3 regions of the Agarivorans sp. D1326 genome follow, and region 1 is predicted to be linked to each of the others. Evidence: predicted binding sites of a transcription regulator. Region 1 holds the regulator's gene; each other region holds the start of a gene.
The links. Region 1 encodes LexA, which represses DNA repair genes until DNA is damaged. Its sites were predicted from a motif close to TACTGTATNNNNATACAGTA; they were not measured.
Positions count from the first base shown of each region.

Region 2: a site for LexA is predicted at 5,985-6,004, ahead of imuA (translesion DNA synthesis-associated protein ImuA). Genes of this name have one in related genera too.
Region 3: a site for LexA is predicted at 4,317-4,336, ahead of ruvA (Holliday junction branch migration protein RuvA). Genes of this name have one in related genera too.

Region 1 covers NZ_JBTWEN010000012.1:80,751-88,421, reverse strand. Annotated here, with positions in the region: gene ACYFDN_RS19060 (cytochrome c oxidase subunit 3) at 1-383, opposite strand, end outside; gene ACYFDN_RS19055 (cytochrome c oxidase assembly protein) at 367-945, opposite strand; gene ctaD (cytochrome c oxidase subunit I) at 947-2,539, opposite strand; gene coxB (cytochrome c oxidase subunit II) at 2,551-3,657, opposite strand; gene lexA (transcriptional repressor LexA) at 3,949-4,596, opposite strand; gene ACYFDN_RS19035 (helix-turn-helix domain-containing protein) at 5,422-6,240, shown strand; gene ACYFDN_RS19030 (hypothetical protein) at 6,538-7,281, shown strand; gene ACYFDN_RS19025 (serine hydrolase domain-containing protein) at 7,320-7,671, shown strand, end outside.
Region 2 covers NZ_JBTWEN010000001.1:194,197-201,867, reverse strand. Annotated here, with positions in the region: gene ACYFDN_RS00875 (SDR family NAD(P)-dependent oxidoreductase) at 1-16, shown strand, start outside; gene ACYFDN_RS00870 (CDP-alcohol phosphatidyltransferase family protein) at 167-802, opposite strand; gene ACYFDN_RS00865 (error-prone DNA polymerase) at 839-3,898, opposite strand; gene ACYFDN_RS00860 (Y-family DNA polymerase) at 3,898-5,280, opposite strand; gene imuA (translesion DNA synthesis-associated protein ImuA) at 5,308-5,934, opposite strand; gene fbp (class 1 fructose-bisphosphatase) at 6,155-7,165, shown strand; gene ACYFDN_RS00845 (DUF1853 family protein) at 7,168-7,671, opposite strand, start outside.
Region 3 covers NZ_JBTWEN010000002.1:140,448-148,118, reverse strand. Annotated here, with positions in the region: gene ACYFDN_RS04530 (efflux RND transporter periplasmic adaptor subunit) at 1-1,148, shown strand, start outside; gene ACYFDN_RS04525 (efflux RND transporter permease subunit) at 1,141-4,251, shown strand; gene ruvA (Holliday junction branch migration protein RuvA) at 4,378-4,998, shown strand; gene ruvB (Holliday junction branch migration DNA helicase RuvB) at 5,013-6,020, shown strand; gene ybgC (tol-pal system-associated acyl-CoA thioesterase) at 6,194-6,592, shown strand; gene tolQ (protein TolQ) at 6,582-7,265, shown strand; gene tolR (protein TolR) at 7,277-7,671, shown strand, end outside.

The DNA.
Region 1 (7,671 bases):
GCGCCAGTCATTTCATTATTACCAGCACCGCCCAACCAAGGCACAGCAATCATTCTGGCGTAGAATAACGCTCCGAAAAATGCACCAAAGAACATTACCTCGGAGAAAATGAACCAACTCATGCCTTGGCGAAAAGAGCGGTCCATTTGGGCACTATATAAGCCATCCATACTCTCTTGGATAACATTGCCAAACCAACCAAACATCATGGTAACAATTACCACAAAGCCACATGACAATATCCAAAGGCCGTAGCTTTGCTCACTGCCCATTTGTTGAACAGAAAAACCAGCGCCCATGGCGATTAGGAATAAACCAACCGCGCCAACAATTGGCCATATACTTTGCGCAGGAACGTAATACTTCTCATAAGGCTGCGTCATTGCTCACCTCTCCATCGGCACTTACTTGTGCAGTTTCAGATTCAATCGGCTCGCCCTCTACGGCAAATAAGGTGTAAGCCAAAGTTAAGGTATTTATATCTTTAGGTAACTCTGGATCTACATAGAAGAACAATGGCATGTCTTGCTGTTGACCCGGAGCTAAGGTTTGCTGCTCAAAACAAAAACAGCTGACTTTTTTAAGATGATTGGCCGCCAAACCAGGGCTAACCGAAGGAACCGCCTGCACCGTGCCACGTTTGGGAGTAAGGTTACTAGCACTAAAATCAATCTGTAGTGTCTCACCTGGATGGACTTTTACTTGGTTAACCTTAGGACCAAACTTCCAATTTAGCCCTTGCGGTACATAGCTAATAAACTCCACGGTTACGCTGCGCTGTTGGTCAGTAACAAGGCTTAGTTCGCTGGCTTCTGTAGCTGTTTTGCCGTTAATGCCGGTAACCTGACAAAATACGTCATACAGCGGCACCAAGGCGTAACCAAAGCCGAACATAGCCACTACTACAAGCAGCAGCTTTGTGACTAAACGGCCATGGCCAAGCATATTATTTAATCTCCGGCGGTGTAGAGAAACTGTGGTAAGGCGCTGGCGATGGCAATGCATCCCATTCTAAGCCCTCTGCGCCTTCCCAAGGTTTAGCCGGAGCAGGTTCACCGCTACGAATACACTTAATCACCATGTACAAGAAGATGAACTGCGACAAACCAAAGGCAAAGCCACCAATACTCACAATGGCGTTAACATCGGCAAACTGCAACGCATAGTCTGGAATACGCCGTGGCATGCCACCTAAGCCTAAAAAGTGCATAGGGAAGAACAACACATTTACCGAGATAAGCGAACACCAGAAATGTAACCGGCCCAGGCCTTCGTCGTACATATTACCGGTCCACTTAGGTAGCCAATAATAAGCAGCGGCCATAATCGAGAATACCGCGCCAGTTACCAGTACATAATGGAAGTGCGCCACCACAAAATAAGTGTCGTGATATTGGAAATCCACCGGCGTAATCGCCAACATCAATCCCGAGAAACCACCGATGGTGAAAAGCACAATAAAGGCCAGTGCGAATAACATCGGCGTTTCAAAGGTCATTGAGCCGCGCCACATGGTGGCCACCCAGTTAAATACCTTCACCCCTGTAGGTACCGAGATCAGCATGGTACAAAACATGAAGAACAACTCAGCTGCCACAGGCATACCAGTAGTAAACATATGGTGCGCCCACACAATGAAGCTTAAACCAGCAATAGATGCAGTGGCGTAAACCATCGAGGCATAACCAAACAATCTTTTACGAGAGAAGGCAGGAACAATCGCCGAGATAATGCCGAAAGACGGCAAAATCATAATGTAAACTTCGGGGTGGCCAAAGAACCAGAATATGTGCTGGAACAGTACTGGGTCTCCTCCACCAGCGGCATCAAAAAACGACGTGCCAAAATACTTATCTGTAAGCACCATGGTCACTGCACCTGCTAATACCGGCATCACAGCAATCAACAAAAATGCGGTAATAAACCAAGTCCACACAAATAGCGGCAACTTCATGTAAGTCATGCCGGGTGCACGTAAGTTCATAATGGTTACAATCACATTGATCGCCCCCATAATCGAACTAATCCCCATAATATGCACCGAAAATACAAACAAAGCGGTACTGTCTGGGCTGTAGTTAGTAGAAAGCGGCGCGTAGAAAGTCCAACCAAAGTTAGGGCCACCACCTTCCATAAACAACGAGGCTAACAGCATGGTGAAAGCAAAAGGTAAAATCCAAAAGCTCCAGTTATTCATGCGTGGCAAGGCCATATCTGGCGCGCCAATCATCATCGGAATCAGCCAGTTAGCCAAACCGGTAAAGGCCGGCATTACTGCACCAAACACCATAATTAAGCCGTGCATAGTGGTCATTTGGTTGAAAAAGTTAGGTTCAACTAACTGTAAACCTGGTTGGAACAGCTCGGCGCGGATCACCATCGCCATCGCGCCACCGGTAATAAACATGGCAAAACTAAACCACAAATACATTGAGCCAATGTCTTTGTGGTTAGTGGTTAATACCCAACGCATTAAACCGCGCGGGGCACCGTGATGGTGCTCATCATGGTCAGCATGAACGTCACTAATCGTGCTCATTATCTCTCTCCCTACTGCGCTGCGTTTTGCACGGCCACAACATCCTTGGCCTGCACTAAATCACCGGTATCATTACCCCAAGCGTTACGCTCGTAAGTAATTACGGCAGCCAGCTCTTTCAAACCTAGCTGTTTACCAAAGGCTTGCATCGCAGTGCCCGGTACACCATTCACAACTACTTCAATATGTTTGCCCACATCACCAATAGCGATTGGGCTGTCTTTCAAGCCAGGGAACACACCTGGTAAGCCTTCACCGTTAACTTGGTGGCAAGCTGCACAGCTTTTGTCGTAGACTTTTTTGCCCAGCGACATCAGTTCGTCTTGCTCCATAGTCATAGCAACCAGCTCTAACTCTTGGGCTTGCTTGGCTTGATAAGCAGCTTCTTCCTCGGCTAACCAAACATCGTAATCAGCCTGCGTTTTAGCGATAACCACAATCGGCATAAAGCCGTGGTCCTTACCACATAACTCAGCACACTGGCCGCGGTAAATGCCGGGTTTATCAATGATGGTCCAAGCCTCATTAATAAAGCCAGGGTTGGCGTCTTTTTTAACTGCAAAATCCGGTACCCACCAGGAGTGGATAACATCTTCCGAAGTCATCAAAAAGCGTACTTTTTTATCGATAGGCAATACCAGCGGACGGTCTACCTCAAGCAAGTAGTTTTTGCGTTTTTCCAGCTTGCCGTTAACTTCATCCATATCAGAAGCCAGCACACTGTAGAATTCCAGTTCGCGGTCGAAGTATTTGTAATGCCACTTCCATTGGGACCCGGTTACTTGAATGGTGATATCGGCATCGGAAGGATCTTCCATGGCCAACAGGGTTTTAGTGGCAGGAATCGCCATCCCAATCAAAATAATGAAAGGAACGATGGTCCAAATAATTTCTACTTTGGTACTTTCATGAAATTGAGCCGGCTTGGCCCCTTTAGACTTGCGATGATGAAAAATAGCCCAGAACATGGCGCCAAACACCAGCACCCCAATAGCACAACAAATATAAAAAATTGTCATGTGCAGGCCATAAACCTGCTCACTAATGGCGGTAACACCCGGACGTAAGTTGAATGACATTTCTTGCGCAAATACTTGCGACGAAAAGAATGTCAGCATTATTAGCTGAATCCATCGGCCCACAGCGCTCTCCTTTGCTAGTAGCCAACGACAACAACTCTCCAAACTAGGAAAGTAGCTGCAGAAAAAGGGAAATCCCCCACCCCAAAAGTAGTAGACAGCAACAGCTAAATACAAGCTACTGCTTATAAATTAACCCCTAAGTTAAAGAAATGTAAATATATTGTTGAGATTTTTATGGATAAACACAAAAGATGTGATGCTAACGACAAAAGCCCAAATCGGGCTGATTTGGGCTTAAAAAGGGCGGAACTTATTGCTATGTAAGGCTTACATCCAATCGGCAGTGCGAATAATACCTACCGCTAAGCCTTCAATTTCGATGCTTTGATACTCTAAATCAACTTCAATAGTTGAGAGCTCTTCATTCTCTGGGTGCAAGTAAACCATTTTACCGTCGCGCTCAAAACGCTTAACCGTAACATCGTCTTCTAAACGTGCCACCACCACTTGCCCATTAAGAACGTCATTGGTTTTGTGCACCGCTAACAAGTCACCATCCATAATGCCGATGTCTTTCATACTCATTCCCTGCACCCGCAGTAAATAATCGGCATGAGGGTTAAACAAGTTAGCATCTACCGCATAGTGCGACTCTACATGCTCCTGCGCCAAAATAGGCTCGCCTGCAGCTACTTGGCCAATTAAAGGTAAACCGGGTTCTAAGTCTTCGGCTACTGGCTCATTAGCGCTGGCTGGCAAATACTCTTCACTAATGCGAATACCACGCGAAGCACCAGGGATCATCTCAATAGCACCTTTCTTAGCAAGAGCTCGTAGGTGCTCTTCTGCCGCATTAGCAGAACGAAAACCTAATTCTTTAGCGATCTCTGCACGGGTTGGCGGCATACCCGTTTCGGAAATATGACGACGAATTAATTCAAATACTTCTGTTTGACGGGGTGTTAAAGGCTTCATAATCTACCTGTAAGTTTATACAGCACACTGTTAGTATATACAGCATGAGCAATGAAGCAAGGATTTATCTAAATCAGTGACTTATTGTAGGTTTCAGTTTCATTGGAATTCTTTCCGCTACTTTGAAACTACACCCGATATTTTGTGACACCAATCACAAATAGATAGAATTAAGGATAAAAGAAAGATACGAAGAGTAGAGCTAACTCGCTATTGGACAAAAGTGAGTTAGAGTGTTTATGTAAATAAGCGTTGTCAGGGTTAGGTGGGATAAGAAAATATGCCTTTGCAGGGCTGAAAACAACAAAGAGACAATTCAAGGTTGTCTCTTTGTCAGTTTGGGTATCAAAGGTTCATACTTTTAAGGTCTTATTTTGCATATTATAAAAGTCACCTACACAGTATTCACTTTGGTTGAGGTCGCTATCAATCATGGAAGTGGTAAAGATGATTTGACCGTTACAATATGCTGTGGTAGAACACCACTGGAAACTTTACTCGATGGAAAATCGGTTTGGGCTGAGAAGAACTTAGCTCAAATCTAAACTGACAGACACCGATTCAAAATTGGGTAACTGTCAGATCAGGTCTGAGCTAGTACACATTATTGTATATTGAACCCGTGACTTTTCACTCCTTAGTTACTGACGGAAACGGTCTCACTCGAACTCCATGCGCAAAACATCCAGAGCACTGCTACTCACCTCAAGCCAAACAATGCTGTTTTATATCCCCTATTTCGAATCTAAGGGAATCGCCTGGAAGTCAAAGGCCAGAGAACAAGGTCTGCCCACTGCTTACTCAAGTACTGAGAAATGGTTACCGATGAAGAACGTCTCCTTGTTTCTTCATGAAATGGCAGCGAGATGCGCCGACGATATGCCCCTAGCTGCGGGTAAATACGCCGCTCAAATTTACATTGACGGCAAAGAGGGTTTCATTGGGAAAGATTTTGAACTCAAACAAGTCCTAGAATCATTTATGAGCAACGAGCACCTGTTTAGCCGACAAAACACCTATTGGCTAGAGAAGGCGGGTGAAGAGTGGTGCCTTTGCAACCGAAGTGAGATGAAACCCAGTTTTCCAGGTAGTGTCGTTAACGAATGGTTCAGAGTTGCGCTGGTAATGCAGTTTTGCCGACATTGGCTTGGCCCTGATTGGTCGCCCAGCTTTGTAAATGTTATGACCCATGAAAGCTCAGGCGCCAAGTTTGCGCAGCTGCTAATTCCGCGCACTCAGCTAAGCTACGATTCTCCCGCCTTGAAAATTGGTCTTGCTGGAGTGGACAATCTTCAACCTATGTCCAATCGTACTCTCAAATCCCGTGACATCTCTGAGATCTACTTGCTTTCAGAAAGCTACTGCCACCTACCCAACTTCACCTTAGAGTGGTTAGCCAGCCTGTTTGGCGTCACCAGCAAAACACTGTACCGCTACTTTAATGACCACAGCACATCGTTCAACCAGATGAAGAAACAATCGATTCTTAAGCAAACCCGGAAGCTACTAGAACAGAGTGACGACCCCATTGCTGACATTGCTTATCGTATGGGTTATCAGGATGTATCGAACTTTAACCGGGCAATCAAAGCCATCTGCGGCGCCACACCAGCCCAACTTCGTAAGCAGAATCTACCAGACTAACCTGTCGCAAATAACTGTACACAACTTGGTCGTTTCTCACTGCCCCTTCCCTGCAATCAGCTGCCATTAAAACTTTCCCCTGCCATTAGCTTTACCTAACTTATTGTGGCTAACGCTTATGTCAAGTGTCCGAATATGACCATGACAATGTCCATATATGACCTGTTTTCGGGTGCAGAGAAAACCTACTATTCACTCGTTCGAATGACTCGACGGCCTTCATAACGTCAATGACTAGGCAGATGGCCCTTATTAAAGGACTTCACACTAACTATCACTGAATTATGAGAGCTAACAATGAACACGACACCACTGGCACCTATCGCCGCTCTGAGCATGCTTTTTGCGCTACCCGCTTTTGCCGATAGCGACACGCCAGATCCAGCAGACCTAACTAAGACAAATACCTCTGCCTACGTGGGAATGAGTAACAACGGTGGGTTTAAAGGTTCAATCTCTGGCGATATGGCGTTTCAAAACGGTCAACAAGGCATGCTTACCGTGGAAGCCGCAATGGATAGTCACGGAAATTACACCGACAGTCGCCTGCAATACTTCCATGTTTTCTCTATAGCCAACTCTGTTGTGCCTAAAATCGCGGCTTCTGTAGATGTGCTAGACAACGCCTTGTTTAGCTCTGTTTCGCCCGGCGTGACGCTGGCTATTAACTCTGGTGTAAAAGGACTTAACATTTTTCCACGAGCAGGCGTGTTAGCAGGTAAGTTTTCCCAAGATCTTACCACCATGGCCAACATCTCTGACGACGAAGCTCTAGGTGCCTCAGCTGCGCTATATGTTTTCTACACTGCCGGCAAAGACGGCACGTATTTCGGTCTGTACCCAGAGTACAACTACCTATCAGGCGATGCGGAACTGTCAGTTCTGAACACCAATTTCTTAATGGCCACTCCTTTCAATAGCGAAAAAACACGCTGGGGCCAAATCAAGATCACTAACACCCATACCACCATCAAGAATGCCTTCATCAACCAAAGCATTAACGACACCGTGGTATGGGCCAATTACAAGTTCTACTTCTAAGCAATCTACATCTATTACGTTCTATAAGGTAAAAAACCATGAAAAATCTAACCAAAATGACCAGTATCGCTGTGTTCGTAGCGGCAGCTCTAACCACCAATGCGGTGAGCGCCGAGTCTGCTCTAGACCAAGCATTAGCCCAGCCTGGTGCTAAACCAACTATTCCGGTAAGCCAAGTAAAGCAAGGCTTTGATAAAACATTTATCGATGAAGCAAGCGCGAGCTTTGGTAACTTCCATATGCAAATGGGCGGTGACCACGCGCTGTACTACACCCTTAACATGACCAAGTACCTACCGGCTGAACTGGCTATGCCGCACGGTGAGATAAGTGAACTGAAACGCAATATTGATCCCTCCCTTAATGAGTTGACCTTTACCATGGGCGACG
Region 2 (7,671 bases), on a different contig from region 1:
CCTAGCTGCAGAGTAGTGCAGCGTTAAGGCTTGGCGCAGTGATTCGCGCTGTTAAGTTACATAAACCGCTAAGTGTTTGGTGAACAATAATTCCTGCCTGTTATTGTTTTGACGCTTAGTTTGGCAAGTTGCCACCGGTAATACAGAGTATTACCGGTTTTTTTGTTTACGCTGCGGTGTTGTTAGTGCCGCCGTTATCGGTAAATGTGGCTTTAGCTGCCAGTATGCGAGTTACCGTTGTAATGCTGCATAAAGCGGCAAATATAAATGCCAACTTAGCGAAGTGCTGTGGGAACAAACAAAATAGTACAAAGGTGGCGATAGTTTCTGTTCCTTCCGTTAAGCCACCTAAATAATACAAAGACTTATGCGGATACACGGTGTTATCAATGTTGCGCTTAGCGGCCATAATCGCAAAGGTTAAGAAGCTTGAACCGGTGCCCATAAAGGTCCAAATAAGTACATTGGCCGCAACGGCATTTTGCTCGGGAGCTGCTAGCGCAAAACCTAACACAATGCCGGAGTAAAAAATAAAATCGCAAACAATGTCGAGGTAGCCGCCAAAATCACTGCAACCTTGTCGGCGCGCTAATGCACCGTCTAAGCCATCAAAAGTCCGGTTGAGTAAAATAAGCGCCAAGGCAACATGGTATTGCTGAAAAGCGAGAAAAGGGATGGCGCTTAAACCAATAAAAAAACCAATAAGGGTAATTTGATTGGCGCTTAAACCGGCATTATCGAGTTGTTTAGCGCTGTAATCTAATGGTGCTTTTATAATTTTTATGGCGTAACGGTCTAACATTGTTGTCCTATTTGCTGTTGTTTATCTATCGCATGCTTAGCGAAAGTCTCGCGAGCGTACCGATAAATCGGCGAGTAACCACGAACAGTCTTCAAGCTTCCCTGCAATAATATGTATCACTTCATCGCAGCGTTCTAATCGTCCGTGTACTTTTAGAAGACGAGAAGAAATAAGAGCTTGGCGCTGCGCTTTAGCCGTTGCTGACCAGACTATCACATTGCTGTTGCCCGTTTCATCTTCTAAGGTGACGAAGGTGACATCGGCTGAAGATCCTGGCCGTTGCCGACCCACCACTAAACCTGCCACCTTAACTAACTGACCGTGTTTACAGTGATGCAATTGCGCTTGTGAGTAACAATTTTTTAATGCTTGGTGTTCACGTAATAAATGCAGTGGATGTCGCCGTAAACTAACCCGCGTTGCGCGGTAGTCTTGGCGAATATCTTCTATTTCACTAGGTGCAGTTAAGTTTACCGGTGCTTCTTTGGGCATAGCAAATAGTGGTAAGGGGGCCTCGGTACCGCTCATTTGCCAGCGGGTTTGGTGGCGATGCCCAGCTAAACAGGCAAAAGCGTCGGCAGTGGCTAAAGACTCTAAGCTGGTTTTGTCGAGTTGCTGGGTTAATTCACTGAGTTGCCTAAAACCTTGGCTCGGTCGATTTGCTAATAAGCGAGCAAACTTTTGTTTGTTTAGTCCTTTTACTTGTTTTAACCCTAATCTAATTGCGCCCTTCGGATCTTGGCTGTAGTCGAGGCTATGTTCCCAATCGCTTTGGTTAATGTCGATGGGCAGAATACTCACTCCGTGGCGTTGTATATCTTGAATTAATTGGCTGGGGCTATAAAAGCCCATGGGTTGGCTATTAAGTAGTGCACAGCAAAATGCAGCAGGCTCATGGCATTTAAGCCAAGACGAAATGTAAACCAGTAAGGCGAAACTGGCTGAATGAGACTCGGGAAAGCCGTATTCACCAAAACCTTGAATTTGCGAAAACAAACGCTCAGCAAATGCGGCAGGGTAGCCGCGCTGTTGCATGCCGTTGATGAGTTTATCGCGAAAGTAGGCTAGCTTGCCGTTGCGCTTCCAAGTGGCCATAGCGCGACGCAGTTGGTCTGCTTCGCCGCCACTAAATCCTGCTGCTACCATGGCTAACTTAATTACTTGTTCTTGAAAAATTGGCACGCCAAGGGTGCGCGCTAATACGGCTTCTACTTCTGGGCTAGGGTAATCTACCGGTTCTTCGCCATTACGTCGGCGCAAGTAAGGGTGCACCATATCGCCTTGAATTGGGCCGGGGCGAACAATCGCCACTTCTATCACTAGATCATAATAGTTTCGTGGTTTTAGCCGCGGCAACATGCTCATTTGTGCTCGTGACTCAACCTGGAAAATGCCCACACTGTCGCCTTTGCATAACATGTCGTAAGTGGCGCTATCATCTTGTGGAATATCGCTAAGGCTAATGGTGCGTTGTTCTCGTTGGCTTAAGCTGGCAAGGCAGCGGCGAATGGCGCTTAACATTCCCAAAGCCAGTACATCCACTTTCATTAAATGTAGTGCTTCTAAGTCATCTTTATCCCACTGGATGATAGTGCGATCGGCCATGGCGGCATTTTCTATGGGGACTAAGTCACACAGCTTGTCTTGGGCAATAACAAAACCGCCCACATGTTGTGACAAGTGACGAGGAAAGCCGCGTAGTTGTTCCACTAGTTCAGCAAAATTACGTGCATTAGCTTCTGGTAATAGGCTAGCCTGAACAATTTTTTGGCTGGTTGAGTTACTGCCATCACGCCAATCAATATTGTGGTTAAGGCCATGTAGTATATGCGCAGGAATAGCTAAGGCTTTACCTATTTCGTTAATTGCACTGCGGGTGCGGTAGGTGACAATACTGGCAGCTAAAGCAGCGCGCTCACGGCCGTATTTTTGATAGATGTATTGAATGACTTCTTCGCGGCGCTGGTGTTCAAAATCGACATCGATATCTGGTGGTTCATTACGTTCTTTAGAAATAAAACGCTCAAATAGTAAGCCCACTTGGCTGGGGTTAACTTCGGTAATATGTAAGCAATAACACACCACTGAGTTGGCGGCAGAGCCTCGCCCTTGGCAGAGAATGTTTTGCTGCCGTGCGTAGGCCACAATATCGTAAATAGTGAGAAAGTAGTGTTCGTAATTTAGCTCGCTAATTAAGCTCAACTCATGTTCGATTTGCGCTCGTAGTTCAGCAGAAAGCTGCTCACCAAAACGCTGTTGTATGCCTGTTTCAACAAGTTCTCGCAGATATTGCTGAGCGCTGTAACCCGCCGGTACATTGTCTTTAGGATATTGGTAGCGGATCTCATTAAGACTAAAACAACATTGCGCAGCAAGTTGAGTGCTAAGGGCTAATTCGTCACTAGAGTAGCGCTGTTGCAAATGAGGCCACTGTAATAGGCGACGTTCGGCATTACTGCTTAATAAAAAACCGGCTTGCTGCACTGTGCTGTGTTGGCGAATGGCATCAAGAATGTCGGCTAAGCGCTTTCTATTAGCCAAGTGCATGCGTGGGTTAATGGATGCAAGGCAGGGCATTGCGTGTTGTTTGGCTAATTGCCTGTAACTGTTTAGCACTTTAGTGGGTTGAGATAAGTCGTTATGTAACAGTAAATAGAGTCTTTGAGACAATTGTTGCTGTAGTTGCTTAAGGTGTATTGCTTGTAGGGCAGGAGTGGCTTTAACCAAGAGTAAGCATTGGTTAAGTCGTTGATCAAATTGTTGTAGTGTGACTTGATAACTGCCTTTTTTACTGTGCTTTCTTGCTTGGGTAATAAAGCGACAAAGTTGCTGATAACCTTTAAGATTTTTAGCCAGAACCACCAATTGGCATTGTTCATCGGTGGTGAACTGGCTACCTACAATAAGCTTAATGGCCAATGGTTCGGCGGCTTGGTGGGCTCGAACAACTCCACTTAATGAGCATTCATCAGTAATGGCAATGGCTTGATAGCCGTAACGTTGAGCTTGCTCTACCATTTCTTCTGGGTGTGAAGCGCCGTATAAAAAACTAAAGTTACTCTGGGCATTAAGCTCGGCAAAAAGAGTGTTATTCATTAGGCAAACCAGCCGTGCAGGTACCACTGTTGTTTTTCTTGGCATACCCAAGCCAGGCCTTGATTGGGACTTTGCGCCATGTAGTAATCTCGGTTAATGCTTTGTTCATCCCACCACCCGCTAGCGATGCGTTCGGGCTCAGAGAGTAGGGTGTAATGTTCAATATTGATGGGTTTTAGCTGCGGCAGTAACCAGCAGGGGCGAGTAAACTGTTTAGGGTAATTAAGTGTCTCATGCTGAGACAAAGGCTGGTATTGGCTGGCAAATTCGGGGCGAAAATCTGCTTGGCAGCTTAAGCGGCTAATTGCTTGCTCGCCCAAGCGCACACTTAATTGGTCAAACAGCAAGCTATCACCAATGGGTTGCTGTTGTTCAAACAAACCGGTGATTTGGTGACCAAGGGGATAAAGAGCTTGGCAATCTAAGCTAAATTCAATCACCGCAGCTGCTAGGCGAGTAGATTCCAACTTTAAACGAAATAGTGCTAGCCAATCTTGGCTGGTTTGTAATAAACGAGCACTTTTTAAGATAATTTGTTCGCTGGGTTTATCTCTAAAGTTTAAATGCAGTACCAATATATTGCTGCAAAGCTGGTGTTGTCTTAACCACTGCTGAAAATGTTGGCAAGCCTGTTTCAGTGAAAACATTAAACCTTGAATTGTGTTGGTTTCGGCTAACAAAGGAAAACGTTGTTGGTAATGGGCTTGTGCTGTGATGAAGCGCAGTGGAGTCGTTAATCGCCCATTAGCTTGATCGAGTAACGCTAGGCTGTCTTCGCCTAAACGTTTACGCAGCTCTGGCCGAGGCAAACCATTAAGTTGTTTAATGGTATATAAGCCCATCGCTTGTAAAGCCGTGATTTGGTGAGAGGGTAAGTCACTAAAGTTCAGTGGTAAATCGGCTAGCTGAGTAATTCCCGATCCTGCTTGCTTGATATCTTGTGAGCGAGCTAACCAGCGGGCAGCTATCGCGCTATGGGCATGGGCAATACGAAAGCTAAGCTGTTGTTGCTGATAGTGTTGTACCAACTTAGATATATGCTGCTCTGGTTTAGGGTAAATGGTATGCATACCGGCACCACTTATATATAAGCCATTGTCGGGATGAGTAGCGACTTGAGCGCAATAGTGCAAAGCCTGTTGAGCTAAACCCATAAAGTAAGCATCGCAAGATAAATCGCTTTGTTGGTATAAGCAGAGCTGAGGTGCTAGCTGATAAGCCGTATTGAGTGAGCAGCCTAAATACACCCCCAAATTATGTGCAACTTGGTTTAACTGAATAATTTGCTTGTTGTGGTGTATTGCCAAGGCTTGTTGGCTGGGGTGCTCGCGTTGTAGTAGGTCCAACGCGAGCTGGGGAAAATCAAGGTAAATCCAATACATGTTGCACTTGCATAAAAGGCATCGGCATTAATTAAGTCGTGGAATGTGTTGCTCATAGAGCGGGGCGCCGCCACGACGTTTTAGCAGATGGTAGTTAATGTGTTCTGGTGACTTGCTAGGGTGCAAGGCCATTCTTACGCTGGCGCTAGAGCTTTGCTGTTGTTGCTGTAGCGGTCTAAATAAATAACTTAAGCAATCTCCTTGTTCTGCTGCTAACTGCAAGCGGCGGCTGGCTTTTAAATCTAAGCCGTCTAACCAGCCTAATACTGCGCTACAAGAGCCACTTTTTAATGCTTGCTCAATGGTCCACAGGGCATCGCTACACTGCTCAGGTCGAATAACAATGACTTTACTAATATCTACGCCGTGCTGTTGTAGTGCAGGGGCATTAGGCATAAATGGCGGTGCAACCCAAATAATCCAGCGCGATTGTTGACTAAGCTTAGCTAGAGCAGGAAGCAATAATTGTAACTCGCCAATGCCATGTTTTTCGTACAGCACCTCGGTGATGCCGCCCTGTGGCCAACCATGGTTAGGTAGTTGTTGGTCGAGTTGTGCAAAGCCACTTGAATGAACGTCAAGATGACTGTGTTGCCATTGGCTGCCTTGCCATACCTTGTTGCTTTGTAGCAGTTGTTCAATTTGTTGTGCCATTGTTCGCTCCATGCTCTAAGTCAATGTCGAAGTTTAACTGTTTTTTTATACAGTGTATGGATATACAGTATTCTTTGTTTGGAGATTTTGCAAATGTTTTTTTGCTTTATATGTATGACAATTAAACTGATGTGCTAGTAATTTTTCGTAAATACTTGCAAAATAACATTGAAGACTGAAAAGGTTTTCATAGGAAGCGTGCTAATAAATAGGGATTAAAATGATAACTCTTGGTGAATACATAATAGAAAAACAACACCAGTTTCCCGATGCCACAGGGGAGCTTACTCAGCTATTAGGGGCTATTCGTTTAGCCGCTAAAGTAGTTAACCGTGAGATCAACAAAGCAGGGTTAGTTGATATTATCGGCGCTACTGGCGTAGAAAATGTGCAAGGAGAAGTGCAACAAAAATTAGATTTATATGCGAACGAGAAATTTAAAGCTGCGCTTGAAGCGCGTGGTGAGGTATGTGGCGTAGCCTCAGAAGAAGAAGATGAGTTTGTTAGTTTTGACAGTGCTCGTTCTATCGACAGTAAATACGTTGTGCTAATGGATCCTTTAGACGGTTCCTCAAATATTGACGTAAATGTGTCGGTTGGGACCATTTTCTCAATTTATAAGCGTATCAGCCCTTGTGGTGCGCCAGCAGTATTAGAGGACTTTTTGCAACCGGGTCATCGCCAAGTTGCTGCAGGATATGTGGTATATGGTTCATCGACGATGCTGGTATATACCACTGGTCATGGGGTACATGGTTTTACCTGTGATCCATCGTTAGGGGTGTTTTACCTTTCTCATGAGAATATGACCATTCCTGATGACGGGGTAATTTACTCAATCAATGAAGGTAATTACCTTAAGTTTCCAACTGGGGTTAAGAAGTACTTAAAGTACTGCCAAGAAATTGAACCAGAAACCAATCGACCTTATACCTCGCGTTACATTGGATCTTTAGTGTCTGATTTTCACCGCAACTTGCTAAAAGGCGGAATTTACATCTACCCCTCAACGGCCTCTGCACCTAAAGGGAAGTTACGTTTATTGTATGAATGTAATCCGATGGCCTTTTTGATTGAGCAGGCAGGGGGCAAGGCCAGTGATGGCTTTACTCGTATTATGGATATTGAACCAGAAGAGCTGCATCAGCGGGTTCCCTTCTTTTGTGGCAGTAAACATATGGTTGAAACCGTTGAAGAGATGATGCGAGAGTATTCATCTGAAGAACAGTAAAACTAGCTCTTAATATTGTTTGCCCTGGTGAGCCAATCATCAGGGCAAACAAAGATACGCTTTTCCTGCTGCTTAGCTTGCTCTGGTAAGTAAAGTTGTACAGGGCCTCGTGAAACATCTACTACATTACCTGCTTTGCTTAGTGGATAAGCGTTAGGGCTAAGCCATTGCTGCTTAGCTAATATATACCACCCTTGAGCTTGCATTGCCTGCCATTGAGTTAGGCTATACCAATGCAAATTTTGTGGAGTGGGGAGGCTATCATTGCCCAATTTAAACAAATACCCGGGCAACACAATGCGCTGTTTAAAAGAGTAGTTAGCATAGTTTTGGGCTAATGCTTGGATTTGTGGGTGTTTACCTAAAGGGATTTGCTTGAGCAGTAATTTACTGAGCTTATTGCTTAGTCTGTCTTGTTGATTGGGCCCCAAGTAATCAGAAGCGCAAGGTGAAGCATTGCGTGCTAGGTAAAACTTCACCGCTAGCTCCCAGTGCTCTATTTGTTG
Region 3 (7,671 bases), on a different contig from region 1:
CTGCTCCTATAGCGGTGGCTTACGGAAGAGTAGAGCCTAAAACCAGCTGGGAAGCCGTAGCGGAAGTAACCGGCAGTTTGGTTTATCGTCATCCCTTGTTAGAAGAGGGGCGGTTTCTTCCTAAAGGAACCTTGTTGCTTAAAATTGACCCGCTTGAATACAGCCTAAAACTGGTTCAAGCAGAGGCCAACTTAAACGCCAGTAAAACTCAATTGGCTCGACTAAACCAAGAAGAAACCAATCTTAAAGTGAGCTTAGATATCGAACGTCAGCGAGCTTTGTTGGTGGATGAAGAGTATAAACGTAAGCAAAAGCTTAAAGCGCAAAATCTTATTTCCAGCTCAGAGTTAGAAAATCAAAAACAAAACGTACTCATTCAAAACAACGTGGTTCAAGAGCTTGAGAATGCCCTACAGCTTATCCCCGATGATAGACGCGTTGCCGAGGCACAACTCGCGGTGGAAGAGGCCAAACTAGAAGATGCACAACGGCAACTGAGTAAAACAGAAATCGTGCTACCTTTCGATGCCAAAATTGCAGAAGTAAATATTGAAACTGAGCAAGTTGTTAACTTGCAATCGGTAATGGTAGTGGCGCAGAAACTGGATGTAATGGTAGCCGATGTGCAGCTGTCGTTAAACGACATGCGTCATTTGGTTAGCAGCGTTCAGCACTATCAAAATGCTTTGGGTTTACCTTCAATTGATGAGTTGGAGTTTGAAGCATCTGTGAGTTTGGTGGCATCTGGTATTGAGTATCGTTGGCCCGCTACGGTCACTCGTGTTGCTGAGTCGGTGAGTGTAGAGCAAGCCACAGTTGGTATGTTTTTAGAAGTTGCACAAAATATTGCAGAAATGGATTTAGCCCAGCAAATCCCGCTTACTAAAGGTATGTATGTGCAAGCAACCATTAAGGGTTATCCGCAACAGCACTATGTGGTGCCTGAACGTGCTTTGCATGGCAGCAGTATTTACCTCATGGATGATCAAGAGAAACTTCGCATAATCCCTATTACTGTGTTGTTTAGAACTGAACAAGGAGTGGCTATCAGTGGTGAGATTAGCAGTGGACAGAAGCTAATTCTTAATGACCTGATCCCTGCCGTAGAGGGAATGAGTTTGCGATTAGAGGACGCGACGAATGCTTAATTATTTTATTCGCCATCCCACTCTAGCAAACCTTGTAATGGTGAGTTTTATACTTCTCGGCTTAACTAGTCTTAGTACCTTAAAGCGTGAAACCTTTCCCGAGTTTACCAATCCCTTCATTATTGCAACGGTGGTGTACCCTGGTGCGTCACCTAGTGAAGTGGAAGAAAGTTTATGTATGCGAATGGAAGACGCAGTTGATGGTTTATCAAGTATTGAAGAAACCCGCTGTGAAGCTGTTGAAGGCCTTGGCTCGTTAGTTGTAAAGCTTGATGGTAATGCCGATGTAGGGCGAATGCTGGTTGATATTCAAACCGAAATAAATGCAATTAAGGATTTCCCAGAGCAAATTGAACCGCCCGTAGTAAAAGAAATGGATTGGGCCGAGCCAGTCGTCGATATCGCAATAAGTGCGCCAGCATCTTGGCCTGATTTAAAAGCTTACGCAGAAGAGCTTAAACATATCCTAAAGGTTGATTACGGCGTGGCGATGGTAAGCGTGAGTGGATTTTCGGATCATCAGCTACGCGTTGAGCTAGACCATACTGCGCTGCGCAGGTTAAACCTTAGCGTGAATGATGTAGCTAGTACCATTAGCCAGCAAAACATAAATTTGCCGGCCGGCACTATTGAGCTTACCGATAAAAACTTGTTAATTCGTTTTGACCAGCGTAAACGAGACCCTGTAGCGCTGGCTAAAACTGTGATCGCCTCAGATAACAATGGCAGCGTGGTGTACCTTGGTGATATTGCCACTATTAGTGATAGATTTGAGTTAGACGAAGAAAAAATCCTCTTTAACAACCTTCCATCAGCGGTACTTAAAATCAGCAAAAACAAAGCAGATGATGCTTTGAGAATTAAGCAGTCTGTTCAGCAGTTTGTTGATGACCAGCGGCTTGTTACGCCGGAAGGAGTGAGCTTAACCCTTACCAATGATATGTCTTCTCTATTGAGCGATCGTTTAAACATGATGCTCAAAAACGGATGGCAAGGGATTATCTTGGTCTTTTTAAGCATGTGGTTGTTTTTCTCGCTGCGTTACTCATTTTGGATTGCAGCAGGCTTACCGGTAGCCTTTATGGGCGGGTTGTTTTTAATGTCGGTGTTTGGACTGTCAATCAACATCATGACGCTAGTGGGCTTGCTTATGGCCATTGGTATCATGATGGATGATGCGATTGTTATTGCCGAATCCATTGCCGCGCATTTAGAGCGTGGATTAAGTGCTGACCAAGCAGTAGTAAAAGGCGTTAAAAAAGCCGCACCCGGGGTTATCTCGTCGTTCTTCACCACCATTTTTGTACTGGGAAGCTTGATGTGGTTAGACGGTCAAATGGGGGCCGTGTTAAGCGTGGTTCCCATGGCCTTATTATTGGTGCTATGCATTAGTTTGGTAGAAGCATTTTTAATTTTGCCTAATCACCTTCGTCATACTTTGCAGCACAAAGGAATTGAACGGCCTACTAGCGGGTTTAAAGCACAATTTTTAAATGCTTTCGAAAACTTCCGGCTTAATAAGCTAGTTCCGGCAGTCGCCTATGTAGTTAAATGGCGTTACGTTTCGCTTGGAGCAACGTTTGGTTTATTGCTGTTATCTTTTTCATTGGTGATTAGTGGTCTAGTTAAATTTACCGCCTTTCCCGAGTTGGATGGCGATATTGCAGAGGCAAGAATCATCCTTCCTCCTGGGTCGAGTTTGAGCCAAACGGAGGCGTTAGTTACTGAAATCGTAAATGCAGCGCAACAAGTTGGAGAACGGTTCACCCAAGATAACAACGAACCTCAGACGCTTATTCACGATATAACCGCGCAATATAACTTTAATGCCGATGCTGGCGAGTCGGGCCCGCATGTAGCTACAGTGCGCCTTGATTTACTCTCTGCAGAAGTTCGCAATAGTTATATCGAAGATTTTATTGCGGCTTGGCGCGAGCAAGTTGGCGAGCAAGCTTTACCTTTAGCGTTGGCGTTTACTCAACCGACAATGGGTCCGGCAGGGCGGGCGATTGAAGTTCGTTTGCAGCACTCTAATCTAGATACATTAAAATCAGCTTCTGTTGAACTACAAGCTTATTTGGGCAAGTTTCAGGGTGTGAATAGCATTTTAGATGATATGCGACCTGGCAAAGAAGAAGTGGTTATATCTCTTCGAGGTGGTGCAGAGTCATTTATGGTGAATGGCCAAATGGTTGCTGAGCAGTTGCGCGCTTCATACCAAGGAGTCATTGCTGACGAGTTTCAAATTGGCCCAGAAAATATGCAAATAGACGTAAGGCTTAACAAGCAACAGTCCGGAAGCTTGCAAGCCTTAGCGAATTTTCCAATTGTGTTAGCCGATGGACAGCAAGTGCCGTTATCGTCTATTGCAAACATTGAATACCAGCGCGCTTATGTACGCATTCAACGAATTAACAGTTTACGCACCGTGACAGTAATGGCAGATGTTGATACCCGAGTCGCCAATACCAACGAGGTGATGCAACTAGTACAAAAAAGCTTTTTGCCTGAGCTTCAAAAACAATTCCCAGGCTTACGGGTAGATTTTGAAGGTGAAGCTAAAGAAAGCGCGAAAGTAGGGGCTTCCTTAAGCAAAAGCTTCGCTATTGGCATATTTGGTGTGTTCGCTATTTTAAGTTTTCAGTTCAGAAGTTACTTAGAACCGGTAGTGGTACTTACGGTGATTCCTATGGCCCTAATTGGGGTATTGTGGGGGCATTTTTTATTGGGGCACAACCTAAGCATGCCCTCAATACTAGGGTTTATCTCCCTAGCGGGTATTGTAACTAATGATTCAATATTGCTGGTGCAGTATATCCGTTATCATTTAGATGAGGGCGACGATGTTTATCAAGCAGTAGTGAATGCAAGTAAAGAGCGCTTTAGGGCAGTGTTTTTAACCTCTTTAACTACAGCTGCGGGTTTGTTGCCTTTATTGTTAGAAACCAGCTTACAAGCTCAAGTTGTGCAACCAATTGTGGTGTCGATAGTATTTGGCATTATTGCGTCCACTATGATGGTGTTATTTATTATTCCGGCAGCTTATGCGGTATTAGCCGATTGGAACTTGGTGCATAAACACAAATCACTGCAACATGAATAAGGCTTAATACTGAAGACGAGAACCTAGCAGGGCTTAGTTGGTGCTACGTAAACTTTTAACTCAAAGACTGGATATATATCCAGTCTTTGAGTTAAGCTAAGCGCAGTTAGTTTAGGAGTTTATGCAGTGATCGCTACCATTAAAGGTATCTTAGAAGAAAAAGTCCCCCCCTTTGTTTTAATTGATGTGGCTGGAGTAGGCTACGAAATTCAACTACCTATGAATTGCTTTTATCAGCTACCTGAGCTGGGCGAGTCGGTACGCTTGTTGACTCACTTCATCGTACGAGAAGATGCGCAACTGCTTTATGGCTTTCATGATAAAGCTTCACGCTCTTTGTTTAGAGAGTTGATAAAAGTAAATGGCATTGGCCCTAAAGTAGCATTAGCTATTTTATCTGGTCTAAGTTGTGAGCAGTTCGTGTTTGCAGTTAAACATGAAGACCTATCAAGCCTTGTGAAAGTGCCGGGCATTGGTAAAAAGACCGCAGAGCGTTTATTGGTAGAAATGAAAGACCGCTTGAAAAACTGGAATGTAGAACTTCCAGAAACGCCAATTAGTGATAGCCTAAGCAGCCATGGCGATTTACCTTTACAAGCAAGCGTAGATCCAAGAGATGAAGCAATCGCTGCACTAGAGTCTTTGGGTTATAAAGGTAATCAAGCCGACAAGTTGGTTAAACAAGTATGGACCAGCGGCATGAGTAGTGAAGAGCTGATTAGAGAAGCCTTAAAAGCGGCACTGTAACAAAGGTAATTTAGATGATTGAAGCTGACCGTTTGGTAGCAGCCACACCAGTAACTGAAGAAGAGAGTGTGGATCGAGCGATTCGACCCAAAAAGCTAGAGGATTACACCGGTCAAGACGCGGTTGTAGAGCAGTTAGAAATTTTCATTGAAGCTGCTCGTCGTCGCGATGATGCTTTAGATCATTTGCTCATTTTCGGCCCGCCTGGTTTAGGTAAAACCACCTTGGCTAATATTGTGGCTAACGAGTTAGAGGTAAATATCAAAACTACCTCTGGCCCGGTGTTAGAAAAAGCCGGTGACTTAGCGGCGCTGTTAACCAACTTAGAGCCTGGCGACGTATTATTCATCGACGAAATTCACCGCTTAAGTGCTGTAGTTGAAGAAGTGTTATATCCAGCAATGGAAGATTATCAGCTGGATATTATGATCGGCGAAGGACCAGCAGCGCGTTCGATTAAGTTGGACTTACCGCCTTTTACCTTGATTGGTGCAACCACTCGAGCAGGAATGCTAACCTCTCCTCTGCGAGACAGGTTTGGAATCGTACAGCGTCTAGAGTTTTACAATACTAAAGACTTATCCGATATCGTTAAACGAAGTGCTCATTATCTCAACTTAGACTTAGATGGCGAAGGGGCGTGGGAAGTAGCTAAACGTTCTCGAGGAACGCCTCGAATTGCAAATCGCTTATTACGCCGAGTTCGTGATTATGCCGATGTTAAATTTGATGGCAAAGTCACTCAACAAGTTGCTGCACAAGCACTCGATTTACTTAGCGTAGACAGTGCTGGCTTCGATTACATGGATACCAAGCTACTTAAAGCCATTACCGAAACTTTTGCTGGTGGCCCGGTGGGTTTAGACAACCTAGCAGCTGCAATAGGTGAAGATAAAGAAACCATAGAAGATGTATTAGAACCTTTCTTGATTCAACAAGGCTTTTTGCAACGTACTCCTCGTGGGCGCATTGCCAGTGATAAAGCCTATTTACACCTCGGTTTAGACCTTCCTAAACGATAAAAATGCTGTCGTTTAATAACGACAGCATAGCCAAAAAATGAGCTTAAAGTGTTTAATTTTAAGCCGTTATTCCAATTTTCTTTGTCAATTATCTAAATTAAGTGTTTAGAGTCTTAACCTTGGGCACTAGCCTGTGTATAGTAATTTGTAATTATATATTTGGGATAGGTGTAATGTCGGTTTTAGCTGTTCGGGTTTATTACGAAGATACCGATGCTGGCGGGGTGGTTTATCACGCCAACCATATTAAGTACTTCGAACGAGGCCGCACAGAATGGTTGCGCGAGCTTGGCTATGATCAAGATGTATTAATGAAACAAGATTTGTGTTTTGTTGTGCGTTCGCTAAATATCGATTACAAACTTCCTGCTTTATTCAACCAAATGCTCTCGGTAGAAACCACCATCAATAAAATGAAAAGAGCCAGTTTGGTATTTGAACAAACCATTAGAAATGCTGATCAACAAGTCATCGCCCAGGGAATGGTTACTGTAGCTTGTGTCACATTGTCATCAATGAAGGCCACGGCCATTCCTGAAACGTTAAAAGAGGATTTACTCGGTGCACTCTGATATGTCATTTATCGGCTTGTTTTGGCAGGCGAGCCTATTAGTTAAGTTTGTAATGCTGTTGTTAGTGAGTATGTCTGTTTATTCATGGGCCATGATTATTAACCGTAATCGCGTATTAAAAGCGGCCAAAACAGCCAGCGACGCTTTTGAACAAAAATTCTGGTCGGGTGTAGATCTTAATAAGCTTTACCAAGAGAGTAACGCCCGAGCTGACCACCTGCAGGGAATGGAACAAATCTTTCACTCTGGTTTTCGCGAGTATGTGCGCCTACATAAAACCAGTGGTCGCAGCGCCGATGCAGTAATGGATGGTACTTATCGTAGCATGCGGGTATCGTTATCGCGTGAGGTTGAATCACTAGAAAATCAGTTGCCCATGCTCGCAACCATTGGTTCGATTAGCCCATATATCGGCCTATTTGGTACGGTGTGGGGTATTATGAATGCCTTTATCGCACTGGGTGAAGTTCAACAAGCAAGTTTGAACATGGTAGCTCCAGGTATTGCAGAAGCACTTATCGCGACAGCAATGGGCTTATTTGCAGCTATTCCGGCAGTTATTGCCTTTAACCGTTTTTCTACGGGCGTAGCTAAACTTGAACACGGCTACGCTAACTTCATGGAAGAGTTCTCTAGCATTTTACATCGCCAAACACACAGCGGTAGTAATTAAGAGGAGCTAGCGTGAATCATTATCAACGTCCTAAACGACGTTTAGTTGCCGAAATTAACGTTGTACCTTACATCGATGTGATGTTGGTATTGCTGATTATTTTTATGGTAACAGCGCCGCTAATAACCCAAGGTGTGAAGGTCGATCTTCCACAGGCCAGTGCTGAAGCAATGCCAGAAGACAGTAAGCCGCCTTTAGTTGCTACGGTAACCGAAAGTGGCCAGTACTTCCTCGATACCGGTGAAGATGATGGCTCTGCAAACCAGTCTCTTTCTGGAGATGATCTACAAGCTGTTGTGATGGCTCATTTACAATTAGACCCTAATTTACCCGTGGTGGTGCGTGGTGATAAAAATGTTCGCTATGAGCAAGTAATTAACCTGATGGTGTTGCTGCAAAGTGCTGG